DNA from 2 places in the Thalassospira sp. NFXS8 genome. Region 2 is predicted to be linked to the other one. Evidence: riboswitches for the same ligand, from Rfam matches in the RefSeq annotation. Region 2 holds a riboswitch; the other holds the start of a gene.
The links. Region 2 has a riboswitch for glycine ahead of gcvT (glycine cleavage system aminomethyltransferase GcvT). Riboswitches for the same ligand answer to the same signal wherever they lie in the genome.
Positions count from the first base shown of each region.

Region 1: linked by a shared signal. The riboswitch ahead of J4E05_RS08385 (L-serine ammonia-lyase) and the one ahead of gcvT (glycine cleavage system aminomethyltransferase GcvT) in region 2 are both predicted to bind glycine.

Region 1 is NZ_JAGEMF010000001.1:1,846,137-1,857,664, forward strand. Features, by position in the region: gene J4E05_RS08375 (hypothetical protein) at 1-453, shown strand, start outside; gene J4E05_RS08380 (dihydrofolate reductase family protein) at 651-1,184, opposite strand; gene J4E05_RS08385 (L-serine ammonia-lyase) at 1,462-2,877, opposite strand; glycine riboswitch at 3,073-3,171, opposite strand; gene gpmI (2,3-bisphosphoglycerate-independent phosphoglycerate mutase) at 3,419-5,014, shown strand; gene J4E05_RS08395 (murein hydrolase activator EnvC family protein) at 4,989-6,344, shown strand; gene J4E05_RS08400 (S41 family peptidase) at 6,341-7,663, shown strand; gene J4E05_RS08405 (divergent polysaccharide deacetylase family protein) at 7,775-9,232, shown strand; gene J4E05_RS08410 (RNA pyrophosphohydrolase) at 9,239-9,847, shown strand; gene J4E05_RS08415 (hypothetical protein) at 9,930-10,115, shown strand; gene J4E05_RS08420 (methyltransferase domain-containing protein) at 10,163-10,960, shown strand; gene J4E05_RS08425 (GFA family protein) at 11,049-11,501, shown strand.
Region 2 is NZ_JAGEMF010000002.1:836,945-848,472, reverse strand. Features, by position in the region: gene J4E05_RS13025 (protein phosphatase CheZ) at 1-522, opposite strand, end outside; gene gcvPB (aminomethyl-transferring glycine dehydrogenase subunit GcvPB) at 739-2,241, opposite strand; gene gcvPA (aminomethyl-transferring glycine dehydrogenase subunit GcvPA) at 2,238-3,593, opposite strand; gene gcvH (glycine cleavage system protein GcvH) at 3,593-3,970, opposite strand; gene gcvT (glycine cleavage system aminomethyltransferase GcvT) at 4,040-5,155, opposite strand; glycine riboswitch at 5,214-5,326, opposite strand; glycine riboswitch at 5,330-5,433, opposite strand; gene J4E05_RS13000 (hypothetical protein) at 5,545-6,096, opposite strand; gene ispH (4-hydroxy-3-methylbut-2-enyl diphosphate reductase) at 6,414-7,361, shown strand; gene J4E05_RS12990 (homoserine kinase) at 7,376-8,353, shown strand; gene rnhA (ribonuclease HI) at 8,358-8,801, shown strand; gene J4E05_RS12980 (putative bifunctional diguanylate cyclase/phosphodiesterase) at 9,040-11,457, shown strand.

The DNA of each region.
Region 1 (11,528 bases), on a different contig from region 2:
AAAATCGACGATAGCAGCATCACCGAACGGGCCTATGCCCGCAAACGTGGTGGATTTGGCAAGGCTCTTGGCGATGTATTGTTGCCCGAAGGCGAAACTGTTGCCAATCAGGTAAAAGAAGCCATCACAACCGGTTTTCGCCGGGCCGGATACCGTGTTTTTGACCAGGACAGCACCGACATGGATGCCCAAACCGCTATTCCGGTTTCGGCAGATATCATCGAATTCTGGACATGGATGCAACCCGGCTTCTGGCAGCTTACCCTGCATAACCGCATCAAGGTTAAGCTGGAAGGCGATTTGCCAGCCTTAAAAGATGGCCTGACAGTGGAAAACCATTATCAGGACGGCATGCAAATGGTGCTGGATAATGACTGGCCCCTGACCGCCTCGCAGTCATTGGTCGAATTCGCCGACAAACTGCGTGATGACCTGACAAAACATCAAAATTAAGCATCACAAACAAAATGCCGATAGCCCTATATTCAGGGCTATCGGCACGTCATTATTGCCACAACGCGTTGGTCCTTGCCAGTCGGCATCCTTGCCAAAAGCCAACGAACTAAAGCGTTTTTCCCTTAAGACAGACAGTTTGCCAAAACAGCCCTGACAGGCACAAATCACCACCGCCCTGTCGCACCGCAACCGGGTTATTTCAGGCTATATTCCAGCCGGACAACACCGGACGGATAAATATGGGTCGCCACGGGGGATGGTTGTAAATGGCTGGTTTCCTTGTCAAACAGGGAAATCCCCTGACCCAGAACAACCGGGATGACAAACATGTCCAGTTTGTCGATCATATTGGCATACAAGAACTGATTGATCACGCTTGCCCCGCCAACAATCCAGACATCGCCGTTATCAAGCCGTTCATTGCGCAAGGCATCGGTCAGTTCCATCAGGCTTCCGCCAAAGGCAACCGTATTTTCCGGGGCATCATCGCCAAGTGGATGCGACGTTAAAACAACGGTACGCCGGTCCCCGTATGGCCATTCACCATACGACATGACCTGGTCAAACGTCCGGCGACCAATGATCAGCGTTCCCACCTCATCAAGGAATTTTTCAAAATTGAATTCTTGCGGGTCATAGTCGTCAAGCCAGTCGACCGCCCCGTTTGAACGGGCGACATAGCTATCAAGGCTGACCGCCACATAAATGCGGAACAGTTTTTCACTCATTATATTAACCCAACCAATCTGCCGGATTTTTCCGGTTTAATTTTAGTTTTAGTTTAACATTAGTTTCCCAACGCTACCGGCGATTGGTGGCGATAATCCGGCTGGAATAGGGTGATATCATCATCCAAAAACGCAAAACGCCCCAAAAGCCGACATCATCCGGCCTTCGAGGCGTCCATTGCGGCCATATTTGACCATATCAGCGACATTTTCGGGTGCAGAACCGCCTTTTATGACGGTGACAGTTCCCAAATCTGTTTAAAAAGCCATCGTCAGATCAACATTCAACAACGTTGACATTCACGGCCAGCCCCCCCTGGCTGGTTTCCTTGTATTTGCTTTGCATATCCGCCCCGGTTTGGCGCATGGTTTCGATCACACGGTCCAGCGATACGGTATGTTGTCCATCGCCCCGCAGGGCCAGCCGGGATGCGTTAATCGCCTTGACCGCCCCCATGGTGTTACGTTCAATGCACGGTACCTGTACCAAACCGCCAATCGGGTCACATGTCAGGCCCAAATTGTGTTCCATGCCAATTTCGGCGGCATTTTCAACCTGCTCCGGTGTGCCGCCCATCACGGCACACAATGCCCCTGCCGCCATCGAACAGGCTACGCCCACTTCCCCCTGGCACCCCACTTCGGCGGCTGAAATCGAGGCCCGTTTTTTATAAATCGAGCCAATAGCCGCCGCAGTTAGCAAAAATTCACGAATTTTTGTCTGGGTTACATTGGCGCAAAACCGTTCATAATATCGCAAAACAGCCGGAATCACCCCCGCCGCCCCATTGGTCGGCGCGGTCACAACCTTGCTGCCAGCCGCATTTTCCTCGTTCACGGCCAGGGCATACAGGTTCACCCAGTCGATCACGGTTAGCGGGTCTTTCAACCCGGCTTCGGGACGGTCCACCAGTTCGCGATACAGTTTATTGGCCCGACGCTTTACATTTAACCCGCCAGGTAAAATACCTGGTGTGGCGCAGCCGCGATCAATGCAGTTCATCATCGCGTTATAAACCCGGTCGACGAATTCATAGGTTTCATCGGCCGCGCGCCAGGATTTTTCATTTTCCATCATAATTTCAGCGATGGATAATCCCTGTTCCTTGCAAATCGACATCAATTCGTCGGCCGATGAGAAGGGATGCGGCAGGATAATGTTATCGCCGGAATATTCCGCCCCGCGGTCATCCCCTGAAACAATAAAACCGCCGCCAACCGAAAAATATTCCTGGCAATGCAGCTTTACCCCGTCACGGTCATAAGCCGTAATTCGCATCCCGTTAGGGTGCTGGGGCAGGCTTTCATCCATATGAAAAACCAGATTATTTTCAAAGTGAAAATCAATTTTCTGCTGGTCAAACAGCATCAGGCAGCTATCGCGTTTGATCGCATCAATCGTCGGACCAATTTGATCGGGATCGACCGAGCGCGGGCGTTGCCCGCACAGCCCCATTAAAACCGCCGTGTCCGTGGCGTGCCCTTTACCCGTCAGGGCCAACGACCCGTAAAGGTCAACAATTACGCTGCCGGTTTGGGGCAAAAGTTTACGGGCATCCATTTCCAGACAAAACCGGTAACCGGCCCGCATGGGGCCAACGGTATGCGAACTCGATGGTCCAATGCCGATGGTGTATAAATCGACAACAGAAAGATTAACGTCCTGGGGACGTTGCGTGGATGAATTGGGCATAGGCCTCCCTCGGCTCTGATCGCGTTATATTTTTCTGCAATATTTACTGCGATATCAACGAACCGGTGCCAGCCCCCTCTGTCCTTTGGGGCCAAATGGCCCCTACCTGAGATTGTGCGTTGAACGCCTGCGCGTCACAACTTCATCCTTCGGTGGAAAGACGGCCAAACAGCCGGCTTTCGCTCTCCAGAGCCTCAATCCGCAACGGTCCATGTGCCTGAGAGTGTTCGGGGCGAATTGCTCCTTCGGCGCCCGCCGGAACGTTGTCCGACCGGTCTCTCCCATTGCGGTGCGCGAGGTATCACCGTTTAACGGATTGATCGTACCTGTTTGACCCGAACCTTGTCAAAGAAGCGCTGACGCATTTGCGAAAATTTCATCCGGGGTGGCTGTTCAGGGCCATCTTTCATGATAAGTTACGTCAAGAATTTGCGTCAGATGGCGGAACCCACCGCGCCCGGCGCCGTTTTGACCTATGACTGGATCATCATTTACAGGTTTGTTTACTGGTAATTCAGTCTTTTATCCTAGAAGTGGGGTTATGACAGTGACTGTATCGAACGCCGCAAAGCGTCCCCGTCCGGTGGTGCTATGCATTCTGGATGGTTGGGGCTATCGCGAAGAAAGCGAAAACAATGCCGTTGCACTGGCCAATACGCCGGTGTGGGACGACCTGTATGCCCATAATCCAACCGGTTTCATGATGGCCTGTGGCCTGGATGTTGGCCTGCCCGAAGGGCAAATGGGCAATTCGGAAGTCGGCCACATGAATTTGGGTGCAGGCCGTGTTGTGATGCAGGAACTGCCCAAAATTGACGACGCCGTCAAAACCGGCAGCATTGCCGATACCGATGCCGTTAAAAAAGTTATTTCCAGCCTGAAAAAAAGCGGCGGCGTTTGCCACATTGCCGGGCTTTTGTCCGAAGGCGGGGTACATTCGCATCAGGCGCATATGGCCGCCCTTGCCAAAATCATTGCCGATGCCGGTATTACCGTTAAAATCCATGCCTATACCGATGGGCGTGATACCCCGCCGCGCAGTGCGGCCGGTTTTTTGAAAAAATTCCGCTCCCTGCTGGGCGATGCCGATGTTGAAATTGCCACCGTTACCGGTCGCTATTATTCGATGGATCGCGATAATCGCTGGGAACGGGTCAGCCAGGCCTATTTCGCGATGGTCGAGGGTAAAAATTACAACAAAGCCCAAAAAGCAAACACCGCTGAAGATGCCATTGCCAACGCCTATGATGCCGATACCAACGACGAGTTCATTTTGCCCACCGTCATTGGCGATTATGACGGCATGAAAGACGGCGACGGCCTTTTGATGACCAATTTCCGTGCCGACCGTGCGCGCGAAATTCTGGCAGCCCTGTGCGCCCCTGATTTTAACGGATTTGATCGCAAAACGCCGGTCAAATTTGCCGTTCAGACCGGAATGGTCGAATATTCGTCCAGCCATGCCGCCTATATGGATGCGATCTATCCGCCCAAAACCCTGCCCAACATTTTTGGCGAAGTGGTTTCCAATGCAGGCATGAAACAACTGCGCATTGCCGAAACTGAAAAATACCCGCATGTGTCGTTTTTCTTTAACGGCGGCGAAGAACAGGTTTATCCCGGCGAAGACCGCATTCTGGTGCCCTCGCCCAAAGTTGCGACCTATGATTTGCAACCCGAAATGTCGGCCCCCGAAGTGTGTGCCAAACTGGTTGCCGCGATTGAGGCCGAAACATACGACGCCATCATCGTTAATTTCGCCAACCCCGATATGGTCGGGCATAGCGGCATTTTGTCGGCCGCGATGAAAGCCGCCGAAGCCGTTGACGAATGTGTGGGCAAGGTTGTTGCGGCTGTTCGCAAGGTTGGGGGCGTTATGTTTATTACCGCCGACCATGGCAACTGTGAAACCATGGTTGACCCGGAAAGCGGCGAACCACACACCGCCCATACCCTTAACCCGGTGCCGACCATTCTGGTTAACGGGCCCAAGGGCGTTACCCTGCGCGATGGCCGCCTGGCCGACGTTGCGCCAACATTGTTGCAATTGCTGGGCCTGCCGCAACCGGCGGACATGACTGGCAAAACGCTGATCGAAGGTCTGAAACCCGATGCTGCGCTGCCCCCGGCAAGCTGATATTGGCAAATGGTTGATTGCTCCGGCTCTGGCCGCCTTTATGGTGACCGGTGCCGGAGCATTTTTTCCGTTAGGTGCAGAATCCCTGCGCAAGGTTGACTCACGCCTTGATGCGGTGCAAAGCCAGCTTTCAGAACAAAAAAAGCAGGAAGAATTCCTGTCGCGCAAATCACATGAATTGCTGACCGAAGAACAGGCCCTGCAATCTGAAGAAGTGTCGGTTGCTCGCCGGGTTCAGCAATATGAAAGCGAACTGACCGACATAGAAGACAAGCTGGTCGAACTTGAAAACCGTGAAAAAGACGCCACCACCGCGCTCGAAGACAAGGCCGGGCAATATGCCCGCATTTTAATGGCGCTGGAGCGGTTATCGACCACCCCGCCCGAAGCCCTGATTGCCCTGCCGCGCAGCCCGCAAGACACGTTACGATCCGCCATATTGTTAAAGGCTGCCCTGCCCGGTGTTGAACAGCACGCCAAGGATTTAAAACGGGAACTGGGCGAAATTACCGATTTGCGTGGCACCATCAAATCCCGGCGTAGCGAATTGGGCGATGTAACAGCAAAGCTGCGCGACGAACGCGAAAGCCTGTCGCGGTTGCTAGACGATAAACGCCAGTTACGCCAGGATACCGAGGACGAAGCCCGCGAAGCCGCCCGTGCGGTGCAAAAAATGGCCCTGGAAGCCAAAACGCTGGGCGAACTTCTTGCCAGTATTAAAAATCGTGCCGATGGTTTGCCATCACCGCGCGAAAAACCCGACTACGAACTGGTTAAAGACGCCCCCGATAGCGAAATTGATGGCGTGTTGCCATCATCACCCACCCAAACCGCATCATTGAACACACCGGCCGGTAATCGTAATACGGTCGCCAAAACCGCCGACGCGGTGAAAGAAGCGGCCGTTGCCAGCTCGATCACCGAGGCACGCGGCCATTTGCGGATGCCGGCGGCGGGCAAAATTGTAACACTTTTTGGTGAACGTAGCGTTCAAAGCGGCCTTCCTGGCGGTGCCCATGCCAAAGGAATCGAGATTGAAACCCGGCCCGAAGCGCAGGTTGTCTCGCCTTTTGATGGCAAAGTAGTGTTCGCCGGGCCGTTTCGGGGCTATGGCAGACTCTTGATTATCGAACACGGCGAAGGATACCATAGTCTTGTTGCGGGTTTTGATCGCCTGGACAGTGTGGTAGGACAATATGTACTGGCGGGTGAACCTGTTGGAACCATGGGCGAAAACAGGCCGAAACTGTATCTCGAAATGCGCCATGACGGCGAAGCGATCAATCCGCTTCCCTGGCTGGCATCACAAAACGGCAAGGTAAGCGGATGAAAAAGTCTCGATTGGTAGTATTTGCACTGGCGGCGGGCCTGAATTTCGGCCTTGCAGTGCCAGCTTTTGCGCAGTCTTCGACCCCCGGTGATACCCCGACATCATCAGCCGAAACCTATCGGCTTCTCAACCTTTTTGGCGACGTGTTTGAACAGGTCAAAGCCAAATATGTTGAACCGGTCGATGATAAAAAACTGATCGAAGCCGCCATTAACGGCATGCTAACCTCGCTTGACCCGCATTCATCCTATTTGAATATGGATAATTTCAAGGATATGCAGGTTGATACCCGCGGCGAATTTGGCGGGCTGGGCATCGAAGTCACCCAGGAAAACGGCTTTGTAAAAGTAATTTCGCCGATTTTTGATACCCCTGCCGAAAAAGCCGGGATCCAGCCGGGCGATTTTATCACCCATATCGATGGCAAATCGGTGCGCGGCCTGCCGCTGAACGATGCCGTCGACATGATGCGCGGCAAGGTCAATACCGACATCAAACTGACCATTGTGCGCAAGGGCGAACAGGCCCCGTTTGATGTCACGCTGACCCGTGCGGTCATCAAAATCCAGTCGGTGCGCCCGCAGGTGAAAAACGATGTCGGTTATATCCGCATCACGAAATTCAGCGAACAAACCTTTAGCGGCCTGCAACGCGCCATCGAAGACCAGCGCAAGGAAATCGGCCCGAAACTGAAAGGTTTCGTGATCGACCTTCGCAACAATCCCGGTGGTTTGCTTGACCAGGCGATTGCGGTTTCCGATGCCTTTTTAAACGAAGGCGAAATCGTTTCGACCCGTCCACGGGACACCAAAAACACCGAACGCTATACCGCCAAAGACGGCGACCTTGCCGACAACCTGCCAATTGTTGTTCTGATCAATGACGGGTCGGCATCAGCATCGGAAATTGTGGCTGGTGCCTTGCAGGATCATGGCCGGGCGATCATTATGGGCACGCGCAGCTTTGGCAAAGGGTCGGTACAAACCATTTTGCCGATGCCGGGCAATGTGGCCCTGCGCCTGACCACCGCACGTTATTATACCCCGTCTGGCCGTTCGATTCAGGAAGTCGGCATTGTGCCCGACATCATTGTTCCCCAGTCGAAGGTCGAAACCATCGAAACCGGCCAACGCCGGTCCGAAGCAGACCTGAATGGTGCCCTGCATAACGAGGATTCAACCACGGTTGACGCCGAAACCAAGGCAGACAAGCTCCGTCAGGACGCCGAAAAAGTAACCGAAGACGATTATCAGCTTGCCCGCGCACTTGATATGATCCGGGGCATTTCGCTTTATGGCAGCTTCAGATCAAAAAGCTGAAAGATCGTGACGGGAACAGGAAGAGACTGACCCGCAGTGATCGGTAAACTGTTCAAATTTCTGCGGCCCCGCCGCAAAACGGAATCCTCTGCAACCGATACGGATGACGATATGTTGTCCGACACGGTGGCGGAGGATGTTCCGTTTACAGAACTGCCCTACGATGAACAGTATCGCCTGTTGCCGTTACGCCCGCCGTCGCGGCGCTGGCGGCTGTCCAAATTTTTGTTACTGGTACTTTGGCTGTTGCCTTTTGGCGTTGCCACACTGGTGGCCCTGCCTATCATCGACCCTGAAACCGGCTGGCGGCTGTTCCATCTTGGCGGTCCAAAGGTAACCGATGCCATCCCCGGAACCGAACGTGAACTGCAAGATGAAATTGCCAAGGGCGTGCTTGATATCGAGGCCCGCAACCGCGCCGAAGACGAAGCACGCCGCAAGGCCGCAGAAACCCAGAATACAGCAAACCCGAATAACGCTGATCCCGATGCCATGGGGGACCTTCCACCCGGCATCGCCAGTTTAACCGGACAAGGCAATAACGGGGCTGCAAACGGTGAAGACATCGCCCCGGGAGGCCCGTCGCCCGAAGAATTGGCCGCCATGGCCGCAGAGGGTGATTTTGATGAAAAAATCGAAGCTGACCCGCTGCGCCCTGCGCCGATTCCCGGGTTGGACGAAGAAGGCAGTTTTGGCCGGGTGCCGCGCATTGCCGACGATGGCACAACGCCGGCCCAGGCCTATGCCCGACCCTTTACCCTGGAACCTGAACAGCCCTATGTCGCCGTGATTGTAACCGGACTGGGCCTGAATGCGGACCGCACCACCAAAGCAATTGAGGATTTGCCCTTAAACATTTCTCTGGGCCTGTCACCCTATGCCGATAACCTGCCCAAAACATTGGCCCGTGCCCGGCAAATGGGCCACGAAGTGTTTTTACAATTGCCGATGGAACCCGATGACTTCCCGTTATCGGACCCCGGCCCGCGTGCCTTGATGACCAGCCTGCCCGAAGGGGAAAATCTGGTGCGGCTGGAATGGTTACTGGCACGGTTTCCCGGATATGTCGGGGTGGTGGGGCATCTTGGGTCCAAATTTGCCAATCTTGACAGTTCCATTCGCCCGGTTATTGATTTTCTTGATAAAACCGGGCTGATGTATATTGATGGTAGCAATACAGGCATGGTCAGCTTGGCAGCCCAGCTTGCTGCCAATGCTGAAGAAGCCAATGCCATTGTTGATTTTAACATTGATACCGTGCCCAGCCGCCGTGCGATTGATGCCCAGTTAAGCGCACTGACGAACAAGGCAAAAACGGATGGTTTTGCCATTGGCCTTGCCCAGTCCTACCCGGTAACAATTCAGCGGTTGCGCAACTGGGCGCAACGACTGGACCGCCAGGGAGTTAAACTTGCACCGGTTTCTGCCCTTGCCAGCAAACAGGTCAAACCGCAATCGCCACAGGAAGCCGCTGCTGCCCAACGCATGAATGAAACAACTGAAAATGCGAAAAAGGGCAGTTCTTCGCCAAATGCTGACGCCACCGAAGAAACCATCGAGGGTAACTGATCTGCCATGTCCAAAGACCCCGCCAAAAAAACCAAAGCAGACAAGAAAAAAAAATCCAGAAAAATAAAGACGGATTCCCTGCCGCTTCCCCTTGATGCCGGTCAGTCCAGTGACAGCGACGCCCCGGGCAGCGACCTTCCCTATCGGCCCTGTGTTGGCGTTGCCCTGTTTAATGAACGCGGCGATGTCTGGATTGGCAACCGTGTTGGTTTTGAAGGTGCGTGGCAATTGCCACAGGGCGGCATTGACGGCGATGAAACACCCAAACAGGCCGCCTTGCGCGAATTAATGGAAGAAATTGGCACCGATAACGCCGAAATCATCGCAGAAACCCCGGAATGGCTGACATATGATTTGCCCGAACATCTGATTGGCAAGGCATTTGGTGGCAAGTATCGCGGGCAAAAGCAAAAATGGTTTGCCATGCGCTATCGGGGCAAGGACGAGGATTTTGTCATTGCCGGTGACCACCCTGAATTTGACGCCTGGCGCTGGAACGACTTTTTATCCCTCCCCGACATGATCGTACCGTTTAAACGCCCTGTTTATCAGCAGTTGGTAGAAATTTTCAAAACTGTTCCAGATCAAATCAAACAAGGTGATGATCAGGCATAAGACCAAAAGTCTGCTTGAACGCGGCACACTTTTGGTTACATTTTGCTGTCATTAACACCCTTGGGTTTGGAAAGGTTCTAAAATGGGTATGGATCGCCTGATATTCGGTATATTGAGCATTGCAGTTGGCCTTGGCGGCCTGTTTTATGCCTCAGCCGCACATGATGGATATTCCTATTTTGTCGGGCTGATTATGTTTTTTGGCGCCATCCTGTTTACGTTCGCGCTGATCAACAGTCATTTTGACGACGTTGAAAAAACACATTAAACCCGGCGGACGACCACCTGGCGGGGGAATAACAAAAGGACCGGATTTTGACCAATACACATTGGGATCCAAACCAGTATGGCCTTTTCGGTGACGAACGCCGCCGCCCGGCGACTGACCTGATTGCCCGCCTGCCAAAACCGGCACAGGGGTTTAATCCCGCCAATATTGTCGACCTTGGCTGCGGCCCTGGTACTGTTACCTCGCTTTTGGTCGATGCCTATACCACCAGCGGCAACAACCCGGTCATTACCGGCGTCGACCATTCAGCTGAAATGCTGGACAAGGCCCGTGCCCATGATGATCGTATCATCTGGCAGCAAAGCGACATTGCATCGTGGGAACCAGATGCCCCGATTGACCTGTTGTTTTCCAATGCGGCCCTGCAATGGGTTCCAGGTCATGCCAGCCTGTTGCCCCGCCTGCTGAATTTTGTAAAACCCGGCGGGCTGGTCGCCATTCAGGTGCCCAACAATTTTCTGGCCCCCAGTCACCAGTTGATCAACGAGGCCGGTGAAAAATGGGAAAAGGACGTGGCCGCAGCACAGGACCAGATTAAAATCATGCGTCCGGGCGATTATTTCGATGTTCTGGCTCCGATTTGCAGCAATGTTGATTTGTGGCAAACCCAATATTGCCACGTCCTTCGCGGTGAAGACCCGGTATTTAACTGGGTATCCTCAACAGCCCTGCGCCCGGTTCTGGCAAACCTGCCAGATGATGATGCCCGTGCCGCCTTTTGCGACCATTATAAAACCCGGCTTAGCCAGGTTTACCCGCCCCGGCCCGATGGCATTACCCTGTTTCCGTTTAACCGCCTGTTCATTGTCGCCAGCAAAGCCTGAATACCGTCGCCACCTTGCGTGACCAAGCCGGTATAGATACTGAACAGCGCCCGGCGATAATGCCACCCGAAAGGGCGAGGAGATGACGATGACGCAAAACCACCTTACGGGATGCTGCCGTTGCGGGCAGGTTCAATTTGAAATCAGCGCACGCCCCTTAATGACAGCCGCCTGCCATTGTGCCGGATGCCAAAGCATGAGCAGCAGCGCGTTTTCGTTAACCGCCATGATCCCGGCTGATGCATTTGCCGTAACCCGCGGCGATCCTGTAATTGGCGGGCTGCATGGGCCACAGCAACATCATTATTTTTGCCCCAACTGCATGACATGGATGTATACCCGCATCGACGGGTTTGATGCATTCGTCAATGTCCGCCCCACCCTGCTTGAAAGCAACAAGTGGTCAACGCCGTTTATCGAAACAATGACACACAATAAACTTCCCTGGGTGCAAACCCCGGCGCAATATCACTATGACGAATTTCCCCCAATGGAAGACCTGCAACGCCTGATGGATACGTTTGCCGCAGCCCCTGCCTAAAGCATGGTTCTTTTGGGGATAACCCGG
Region 2 (11,528 bases):
GTCATCCGGGGCTTTGGGATGGCGCAGGGCGGCAATCTGGATTTTCGCCCTGTGAATATGTTCGTTCATTTCCTGAATCTGGCCACGGATCAGTTCCAGGTCGTCGCGGTCAGGTTCGCTGGCCCCTGGCCGATTGGAATGCGACGGGCGGCTTGAAACCGGCTCGGGCAAGACATCTAGCGGTTCGTCATTGGCCGCAACAGATTGCGGCGTAGTTTCGCCGCCTGCATCATCAGCCGCGGCAGTGGCAGCAACAGACGCGCCCTGGGCAATTGCATTGCGCAGCTGGGCCATTTCAGCCCGCATGGCGCGAATTTCATCCAGGATCAGCTGATTATCGCTACCAGCGGCCGCAGATGGCGCTGGTGAAACAGATGGCGAAGGTGCCGGCAGTTCACCGGCCCCCATGCCGGTTTCAAGTGTCGGATCAAAAAAGGAATCCGACCAGTCTTCGACCACAGCTCCCTGACGTTCTCGCAAACGTCGTTCAGCTGTAAAAATCTTCTGCACGGGACGCGTCATAACAGTCTCTTACCTCCGCCACGGGCTATATGCCCTGGTCTCCCAATCACGCATTTCCAGCCCCGCTTTCCCAAAACAGCGCGGCGATCGCAAATGCATTCAGATTATAAGGGGCCAGATTGCGACGAGTCCAACGGCTTTCAAGATCAAGCCCTTGAAAAAGAACACCCCGGCCATAGGACCGGGGTGCAAAAAATCGCAGCGCAGCATTGCAGATCAAGCGTTTGCCGGGCTCCAGCGCAATACTGGCTTGCGTGCAGCGGCTGTTTCATCCAGTCGCCGACGCGGGGTTAAATAGGGTGCATTTTTGAAGAATTCCGAATCACCGGCCTCTGCCTTGGCAACCAACGACAAAACTGCATCGCAGAACTGGTCGATCGATTCTTTGGTTTCGGTCTCGGTCGGTTCGATCAAAAGCGCCCCGTGAACGACCAACGGGAAATACATGGTCATCGGGTGGAAGCCTTCATCAATGATCGCCTTGGCAAGATCCAGCGTCGAAACACCGGTGCCCTTCAGGAAATCATCATCAAACAGGGCTTCGTGCATGCAATAGCCAGGATAAGCGACGCTGAGTTTGGTTTTAAGGCGTGCCAGCAAATAGTTGGCATTCAAAACCGCATCGCCCGATGCCTGACGCAACCCGTCGGCCCCGTGGCTTTTCATATAGGACAATGCACGCACGAACATCCCCATCTGGCCATGAAAACCCTTCAGGCGGCCAAACGGTTTTTTGCCGTCCTGTTCATCGGCGGTTTCCACCAGATGAAAGCCGTTTTCGGTTTTAACCACATAGGGGATCGGTGCGAACGGTGCCAATGCCTCGGAAAACACAACCGGCCCTGAACCCGGACCACCGCCGCCATGCGGGGTGGAAAAGGTTTTGTGCAGGTTGATATGCATGGCATCAACGCCCAGATCCGCCGGGCGCACCCGACCGACAATGGCGTTAAAATTCGCGCCATCACAATAGAAGTAACCACCGGCCGCATGCACCAGATCGGCGATTTTGCGCACATCGCGTTCGAACAACCCGCAGGTATTGGGGTTGGTCAGCATGATGCCAGCCACATCATCGCCCAGCTTGGCTTCAAATGCCGCCAGATCAACCCGTCCGTCGGCAGTGGCGGGGATCGAATCCACCGTAAAGCCACAAGCCGCAGCCGTTGCCGGGTTGGTGCCATGGGCCGATTCGGGCACCAGCACCCGACGGCGGTTTTCACCGCGCGCATCCAGGGCAGCACGAATCGCCATCATGCCGCACAACTCGCCCTGCGCACCCGACGCGGGTGACATGGCAACAGCGGGCATCCCGGTTAGAACCAGCAACCAGTGCGCACACTGATCCATCAGTTCTAACGCCCCCTGAACGGTGCTTTCGGGCTGCATCGGGTGCAAATCGGCAATGCCGGGCAACCGGGCAACCTTTTCGTTCAGGCGCGGGTTATGTTTCATGGTGCAGGAGCCGAGCGGGAAGAAACCGGAATCGATACCGAAATTCTTCTGGCTCAGGCGGGTAAAGTGACGCACCACTTGCGGTTCGGACAGGCCCGGAAGGCCAATTTCACTGTCTTCATCACGGGCGAGGCCGCCAAGGCGGCTTTTGACCGGTGCCGGGTCGGGCAGGTCAACCCCGGAACGTCCAGCTTCACCCTGTTCAAAAATCAGCTTTTCTTCAAGGACAAGGCCACGATTGCCGGTATGGGTCTGAAACGTCATGCCAGCACCTCCTTAAGGGCCGCCGCAAGGGCAGCGATGTCTTCGTCGGTATTGGTTTCGGTCGCTGCGACCAGCATAAACGCGCCCAGATCATCGCGGTTGGGATACAGACGCGACAACGGAACCCCGCCCATGATGCCACGGGCAACAAGGGCTTCGACCACCTCGGCTGCCGGTTTGCTCAGCTTGACGGTAAATTCGTTAAAGAAGCTGTCATTAACAACTTCAACCCCGGCAACCCCCTCAAGCGCGTCGGCGGTTTTAACCGCGCGTTCGTGGTTAATGGCAGCCAGCTTGCGATAACCGTCTTCGCCCAGCAAGCTCATATGCACCGTAAAGGCCAGCGAACACAGGCCCGAATTGGTACAGATGTTCGAGGTCGCCTTTTCACGGCGAATATGCTGTTCGCGGGTTGAAAGGGTCAGCACGAAACCGCGCTTGCCATCCTGATCGACGGTTTCACCGCACAGACGTCCCGGCATTTGGCGGACAAGTTTACTGGTGGTGGCAAACAGGCCCACATATGGCCCGCCATAGCCCAGTGCATTACCAATCGACTGGCCTTCGCCGCACACAATATCAGCCCCAAAACTGCCCGGCGATTTAATGGCGCCAAAGGCAACGGCCTCGGTAAACACGACGACCAAAAGCGCACCCTTGGCGTGGCAGGCTTCGGCCAGTTTGGTGTGGTCATCAAGACGCCCGAAAACATCCGGATACTGCACCACAACACAGGCGGTCTGATCGTCGATCAGATCGTCAAGCTGATCGGCAGTTGCCTGGTGTTCCGGGTGGCCATCGCGACCGGCAACCTGGGTATCGCTATATTGGCAATAGGTTTCGGTCACTTCGCGGTAATGCGGATGCAAACCACCCGACAAAACCGCCTTTTTACGCCGGGTGGCGCGGCAAGCCATCAGCACCGCTTCGGCACAGGACGTTGCCCCGTCCCACATCGACGCATTGGCAACATCCATATTGGTGATGGACGCCACCTGGGTTTGAAATTCAAACAGGTACTGCAAGGTGCCCTGGGCGATTTCGGGCTGATACGGGGTATAGGCCGTCAAGAACTCGCCGCGCTGAATGATATAATCCACCGTGGCAGGAACATGGTGCCGATAGGCCCCGGCACCCAGAAAACTGGGGGCCGATGCCGTTCCCATGTTTTTTGCTGCCAATTTGGCCATATCGCGTTCGACCTGCATTTCACCCAAATGGTGCGGCAGATCAACCGGTTCTTTAAGCAACGCACCTTCTGGTACATCGCAATACAGGTCATCGACCGAGCCGGCACCGATGGTTTCAAGCATCGAGGCCCGGTCTGCCTGGGTCAGCGGAAGATAGCGCATCAGTCCTCCAGACCTTCGACAAATGCCTTGTAACCGGCTTCGTCCATCAGATCGTCAAGCTGGGAGGCATCGGTGATCTTGATTTTAAAGAACCAGCCGTCATTTTCCGGCGATTCGTTAACCAAAGCCGGATTGGCATCAAGCTCTTCGTTGGCTTCAACAATTTCGCCGTCAACCGGGGCGTAAACGTCGCTGGCGGCCTTGACCGATTCAACAACAGCCGCATCGCCGTCCTTGGCCAGCTTTTTGCCAACTTCAGGCAGTTCAACATAAACGATATCGCCAAGGGCCTGCTGGGCATGGTCGGTAATGCCGACAGTTGCCACATCGCCGTCGATTTCAAGCCATTCATGTTCTTTGGAGAATTTTTTAGCCATTTTGATTTGTTCCTGCAAATTAGGTTGTCTGCTTAATTTTTGCTGCGTTTTAAACGCGATACGGCGCAATCAGCCGCGGAAATAACGATGCGGCGCAAAGGGTAACGCAACAATTTCCGCCGGGCGGGCCTTGCCACGAACCATCAGGTCCACCTTGGTGCCCGGCTCGGCAAATTCAATTGCGACATAGCCCATGGCAATCGGCGCATCGACGGTGGGGCCAAAGCCGCCACTGGTGATTTCGCCAATATCGTATCCATCCTTGTTAAGCACCATCGTATGTTCACGGGCGGGTGCCTTGCCTTCGGGTTTAATCCCGACGCGTTTACGGTCTGCCCCGTTGGCAAGCTGGTCGAGAATAATATCTGCGCCCAGAAATCCACCTTCTTCGCGGCGACGCTTATTGATAATCCAGTTCAAATCCCCTTCGACCGGGGTGGTCGTGGTATCAATATCGTTGCCATACAGGCACAGGCCGGCTTCCAGACGCAGCGAATCGCGTGCGCCAAGGCCAATGGCCTCGACCTCGTCTTCAGCCAGCAACAGACGGGCCAGCTTTTCGGCATCGGTATCAGGCACGGAAATTTCAAAGCCATCCTCGCCGGTATAACCCGAACGGGTGACAAAACAGGGAATACCGGCAATATCGATTTCAACAAAGGACATGAATTTAAGGCTGGCAACATCCGGGGCAAAACGCGCCAGAACGTTGGCGGCTTCCGGTCCCTGCAAGGCCATCAGGGCGCGGTCGCTCAGTTCCTGCAATTCCACGCCGTTATCAAGATTGGCGCGCATATGGACAATGTCATCATCCTTGCAGGCAGCATTGATAACCAGAAACAGGCTATCGCCCGCATTGGTAATCATAAGGTCGTCAAGGATGGTGCCGTCATCATTGGTAAAGGCGGAATAACGGGTTCGGCCCGGTTTCAAAACGGCAATGTCGCCCGGCACCAGTTTTTCCAGTTCGGCAACGCGGTTTTCGCCCACCAGACGAACCTGGCCCATATGCGATACGTCAAACAACCCGGCCTTGGCACGGGTATGAAGATGTTCGCCCTTAACCCCTAACGGATATTGCACCGGCATGGCATAGCCTGCGAACGGCACCAGTTTGGCACCCAGTTCAACATGCAAATCATAAAGGGCTGTTTTATATAGATTTTCGGCTTGTTGGTCCGCCATCAGGCTCTCCGTGACAGTCATTGCGAAACATAGCCGACCACTGGCCAACCACATCCCCCTCTGTCTTGGAGCCTGAAAGAATCACCTTTTCCGGGGCAGGATTTGCACCGGATCGGGCTTACATCTTCGGCGAGGCGCACATGAAACACCCATGTCGCCTGCTTTCCAGAGTCCCATCTCCCCGCGGTCCATTATGCCTGAGAGTTTCCGGGGTGGTTGCTCCTTCGGCGTCCGCGTATCACTGTGAAACGATCGCGGAACTCTCCCACGGGGATCACTTGGGTATGGGTCCTTATACGGATAACAGTACGATTGCACCAGTCAAAACATTAGAAATGCGTCACCGGTCATCACAATTCACACACGTGCTGTCAGCCCTCAACCGCCGGTTACCTGGCGAAGCGGCGATTATAATCCAGCTGTTCATGGCTCAGCTGAAAACCCATGTAAATTTCATAATCCGGACCATAATTTACATCGGCCAGCGGCACATGCAGCGATACCTGTTCGTCGGTGTAACGCACACGATTGGCATCTTTGGGGAAGGTCAGATCAACATCGAAAACCGATTTCTGAACAAACTCCCCTCCCGGATTTTTAAGGGCAACAAAATATTGTAAATGCTGCGAACGATCCGATGCGGCAGGCCCCATCCGGGCGGAAAATTCCGGGCTGATCAAAATATCAAGTTTCTTGTCTTCCAGATCATAGCTGCATTCGCCCTTATAACCTTCAAACCCGGCCTCAAAAATCACGTCGGTCAGATCGCGGCCTTTATCCTTGAACTGGGTCAGCTGGGCGGTATCCGTGGGCAGGAAGGTGCGCGGGCACGACGGAACAGGCGTTTCCCCGAACGGATCAGTGCCGCACGCAGCAAGGCCCGCAGCCATCAAAACCACACCAAGCGCACTTGCGCGCCGCAGATTGCATGCAATCGTCATCAAAGCCTCATTGATCAGACACGCCGAAGTGACCCGGCACCGGTTGTTGCGCGCAGTCTATGCTGTTGATCTGCCCGGCACAACCCGTTGCAGTGCACATTATGCAATGCACACCGGCCCGCCGCCCCGGGCAGATGGTAAAAACCCGGCAAAGCCTGTGTGAAAAGCACAAACAGGTACCATAAACCGCGTCTTTGACGGCAATATATCAACGCGCCATCATTGCACCTTTGTCGCAGGCGCGTTATGTAACCGGAAATACCTGTTAACGTGATACCGGCACAAACCGGTATCCTTGCATTTTCGAGGCGGTGCCGATGCCCGACAAAGCGAACCTTCACATTCTGCTGGCCAACCCGCGCGGTTTTTGCGCCGGGGTGGACCGTGCCATTGAAATCGTTGAAAAGGCGCTGGTCAAATACGGTGCCCCGGTTTATGTGCGCCACGAAATTGTTCATAACAGATTTGTCGTGGATCGCCTGCGCGATATGGGCGCGGTATTTGTTGATGAACTTGATGCCGTGCCCGATGGTGTGCCGGTCATTTTTTCGGCCCATGGCGTGCCCAAATCGGTGCCGGAAAATGCCGATCAACGTGCCCTTCATTACCTCGATGCCACCTGCCCGCTGGTTTCCAAGGTTCACCGCGAGGCCGAACGCCACTTTGCCGAAGGCAAGCATATTTTGCTGATCGGCCATGCCGGGCACCCCGAGGTGGTAGGCACCATGGGCCAACTGCCCGAAGGCAGCATGACCCTGATTGAAACCGAAAACGATGCCCGAAATGTGCATGTTGCCGACCCGGAAAACATTGCCTTTGTCACCCAGACCACCCTGTCGCTGGATGACACGGCAAAAATGATCGCCATTTTGCAGGACCGTTTCCCGACCATTTCGGTGCCGAAAAAAGAAGATATCTGTTACGCCACCACCAACCGTCAGCACGCGGTAAAAATGATTGCCGAACGCGCAGATGCGATTTTGGTACTGGGGGCACCCAATTCGTCGAATTCCAACCGGCTGGTAGAAGTTGCCCGGCGCGAAGGCTGTGCCGTATCGGTTCTGGTTGAACGGGCGCACGATATTGATTGGGCCAAACTGGAAAACATCAAAACCCTGGGCATTACCGCTGGCGCATCGGCCCCGGAAGTGCTGGTCGAGGAAGTGATTGATGCCTGCCGCGAACGTTATGAAGTCAGTGTTGAAACCATCACCCTGACCGATGAAAACGTCACCTTCAAACTTCCCCGCGAACTCGCAAGCTAAGGAAACGCCTGCCAATGGCCGTTTATACCGATGTGTCCGATGAAGATATCGCCCGTTTTGTGGCCGAATATGACATCGGCAAAGTCGTTTCGTTCAAAGGCATTGCCGAGGGCGTTGAAAACACCAATTTCCTTCTTCATACCGATCAGGCCCCGTTTATTTTAACCCTGTATGAAAAACGGGTTAACCCCGATGATCTGCCGTTTTTTCTAGGGCTGATGGACCATTTATCGTCCAAGGGGTTAAATTGCCCTACCCCGATCCATGGCACGGACGGGGTTGCCCTGCGCCGCCTGTGTGGCAGACCTGCTGCCATTACATCGTTTTTAAACGGTATGTCGGCACGCCGGGTGTTGCCCCATCACTGTGCCGGGCTGGGCGATGCGCTGGCAAAACTGCACCTTGCCGGGCAGGATTTTGACAATTACCGCCCCAATGCCCTGTCGGTAAAGGCGTGGCGCCCGCTATTTGGCAGTTGTGGTGCTGATGGTGCCGACGACGTAATGCCGGGCCTTTCCGAGCTGATCAGCAAGGAACTCGATTATCTTGAAGCCAACTGGCCTGCCAAACTGCCGGCCGGGGTTATTCATGCCGACCTGTTTACCGATAACGTGTTTTTCTTTTCCGGTCAGGGCGAGGTATCGGGACTGATTGATTTTTACTTCGCCTGCAACGATGTGCTGGCTTATGACGTGGCAATTTGTCTGAATGCCTGGTGCTTTGAACCCGACAACAGCTTTAATGTCACCAAGGCGCAAAACCTGTTGGCAAGTTACAACCGTACCCGCCCGCTTTCCGACGCCGAAATTGCCGCCCTGCCGGTTCTGGCGCGCGGATCGGCATTACGGTTTTTGCTTACCCGGTTATATGACTGGATCAACACACCGGCCGGGGCACTTGTGACCCCGAAAAACCCCCGCGAATATATAAACAAGCTGCGCTTTCATCAAAAGGTGGTCTCGGCCAGCGATTATGGCCTGGGAGACCGATAAAACCATGACGAAAGACGAAAAAGATACCGTCACCATATTCACCGATGGTGCCTGCAGCGGCAACCCCGGCCCCGGTGGCTGGGGGGCGATTTTGCGGTTTCGCGGCGTGGAAAAGGAACTTTCAGGTGGCGACCCGGCCACCACCAATAACCGCATGGAAATGATGGCGGCCATTTCGGCGCTGGAAGCCATCAAACGCCCGTGTATCGTCGATATTTATACCGACAGTTCCTATGTGCGCGATGGCATTACCAAATGGGTCTTTGGCTGGCAAAAACGCGGCTGGAAAACGGCCGATAAAAAACCGGTTAAAAATGTGGAGTTGTGGCAGCGCCTGCTTGAAGCGGCCCGCCCGCACACGGTTGAATGGCACTGGGTCAAGGGGCATGCTGGCCACCCGGAAAATGAACGGTGCGATGAACTGGCCCGAATGGCCGTTCCCCGTTAAAGCCGCCACGAAATTTATTTGCAAAAATCAATTGTGAAAATCCGGCCGATTTCAACTATTTAAAATCGCACTTGGCATTTTTTTTGTTCGTATGATCAAATTATATGTCTAAAATCAATCTTGTGCTTCGCCGTATCGCCAGTATGCGATACAAGTTAAGTACGGGGATGAGTATAGGATACACATCCAGATGGGGGACAAAAACTGACCGAAAGATCAGGTCAGTCAGGAGGATGAATTGCCGCACGGGTCTCACGGCTTTTTGCAGCGAAAATCGCTTAGCAGCCGGCTGCTGTTTATTGCTCTGCCGCTGGTAGCCCTGTGTTGTCTTATCCTGTTCGTTATCTTTGGTTATGCCAGCTATATTGTGCTGCGTGACGATTTGAACGAAAAAATCGAACAAACCGCCGATATCAATGCCCGCGTTCTGGCGACACCCTTCTGGTATCTTGATGTTGATAACATCGAATCGGCGCTGAACGCCATGAGCCGCGACCGCGATATTGTTGCCGTGCGTGCCCTTGGCGCAGATGGCACCGAATTTGCCCGCACCGGGGCATCGCAGGGCGACCTTAACGATACATTACGTCTGTCGCGCCGGGTTTATTTTGAACGGAACAATGTCCGCCACGATGTGGGCGAGCTGGTTATTTACTTTACCGAAGAGCGCGTACGCGAACTTTTGTGGCGCCGAATTCTGATCGATCTGATCCTGTTTGGCCTGCTGATTGCCGTGGTGACCGCCAGCCTGCTGATCGCCAATCGCCGTTCGATAAAGGAACCCCTTTCACGGCTTTTGCATTCCATCCGCATGACCAAACATGGCCGCCTGCGGCGCCCGGTGGAATGGAACAGTGTTGATGAACTGGGCCTGCTGATTCGTGAATATAACGAAATGGTGGCCCTGCAAGGCCAGGCCCAGGAAGAAGCCCAGCGCAAACAGGCTCTGCTAGAAGCAACCCTTCATAATATCGGCCAGGGAATTTGCCTGTTTGATCAGGATTTGAACCTGATGGTGTGGAACGAACGCTATATCGAGCTTTTGAACCTGCCGCGCGATCTGGTGAAGGAAGGAACGCCCCTTTCCGATATTTTACGCTTTAACGGGGAGCGCGGGGAATATGGCGAGGTCAGCATTCCCGCCCTGATTTCCGACCGGGTGGCGATTGCCCGGCGCCGCGAACCTTACCGCATGGAACGCACCCGCCCCAATGGCCGGGTTGTGCAGGTGGACCATAACCCGATGCCAGGTGGCGGTTACGTTGCCACCTATACCGACATTACCGAACGCAAACAAACCGAAGCCCGGATGCGCCACCTTGCCGTGCATGATGTGCTGACCAGCCTGCCCAACCGCACCCTGTTTTTGGACCGGTTGCGTCAGGCCCTGCTTTCTGCACGGCGGTTTCAGCGTGGTGTGACGGTACTGTTTGTTGACCTGGACCGGTTCAAGGATATCAACGACCATTTCGGCCACGATGTGGGCGATTTGATGATACAGGAAATGGGGCAACGCCTGTCGCGCATCATTCGCGATTCAGATACCGCCGCGCGTTTGGGCGGGGATGAATTTGCCATCATCCAGACCGACGTTCAAAATATCGAAGACACCATTGTGCTAGCACAGCGCATTATTGACGAATTGGCCCAACCGTTTGACTGCCGGGGCATTCGCCTGCATTCAACCGCGTCAGTCGGCATTACCCTGTTCCCCGAAGATGGCGACAACCCCGAACAGCTGGTTAAAAACGCCGATATGGCGATGTATGCCGCCAAGGCCGAAGGCCGCAATAATTACCGGTTCTTCCTGCCTTCCATGCATGAGCGGGTCAAGGAACGTAAAACCATCGAGGAAGACCTGCGCAACGCGCTGGATTACAACCAGCTGGAACTGTTTTACCAGCCCAAGGTCGATTGCCAGACCGAACAGGTGGTTGGGGCCGAAGCCCTTGTGCGCTGGAACCACCCCGAACGCGGCCTGATTTTGCCCGGCGAGTTTATTTCAGTCGCCGAGGAATGCGGATTGATCAATCGCCTGGGCGCCTGGGTGCTACGCGAAGCTTGCAAACAAACGCAAATCTGGCGCGAAAACGGCATGCCCGATTTACGCATGGCAGTTAACCTGTCACCGGCACAGTTTCAGGATGCTGAACTGGTGCGCACAGTCACCCAGACGCTGCAAACAACCAAGTTGCCCCAAGGCACGCTGGAACTGGAAATTACCGAATCGATCCTGATGAACAACCCGGAAAAAGCCGTTTCCACCCTGAAGGAACTGAAAAAGCTGGGCGTTGGCATTTCGATTGACGATTTTGGTACAGGCTATTCATCGCTGAATTACCTCAAACGGTTCCCGGTTACCTCGATCAAAATTGATCGGTCCTTTGTTAACGACATCAATGTGGACCCTGACGACAAAGCCATTGTCGATGCCGTTATCGGCCTTGGGCACAGCCTGCATCTTGATGTGGTTGCCGAAGGTGTGGAAGAAATCGAACAGCTGAAATATTTGCAAGCCAAAGGCTGCGATTTTATTCAGGGCTTTTTGTTTTCCAAGCCCCTGCCCGTCCCCGTTTTTGAAAAATGGGTTACGGAACGGGCCGCAAAATACAAAGCCGGTATCATTGATACCCAACCGGTTAACGGCGACGACTGACAAAGATCGTGTTTTGATAAACCGGCCTGTGTAAGCAGGGATGACATGGCAGCATCATCGCACTGCTTATC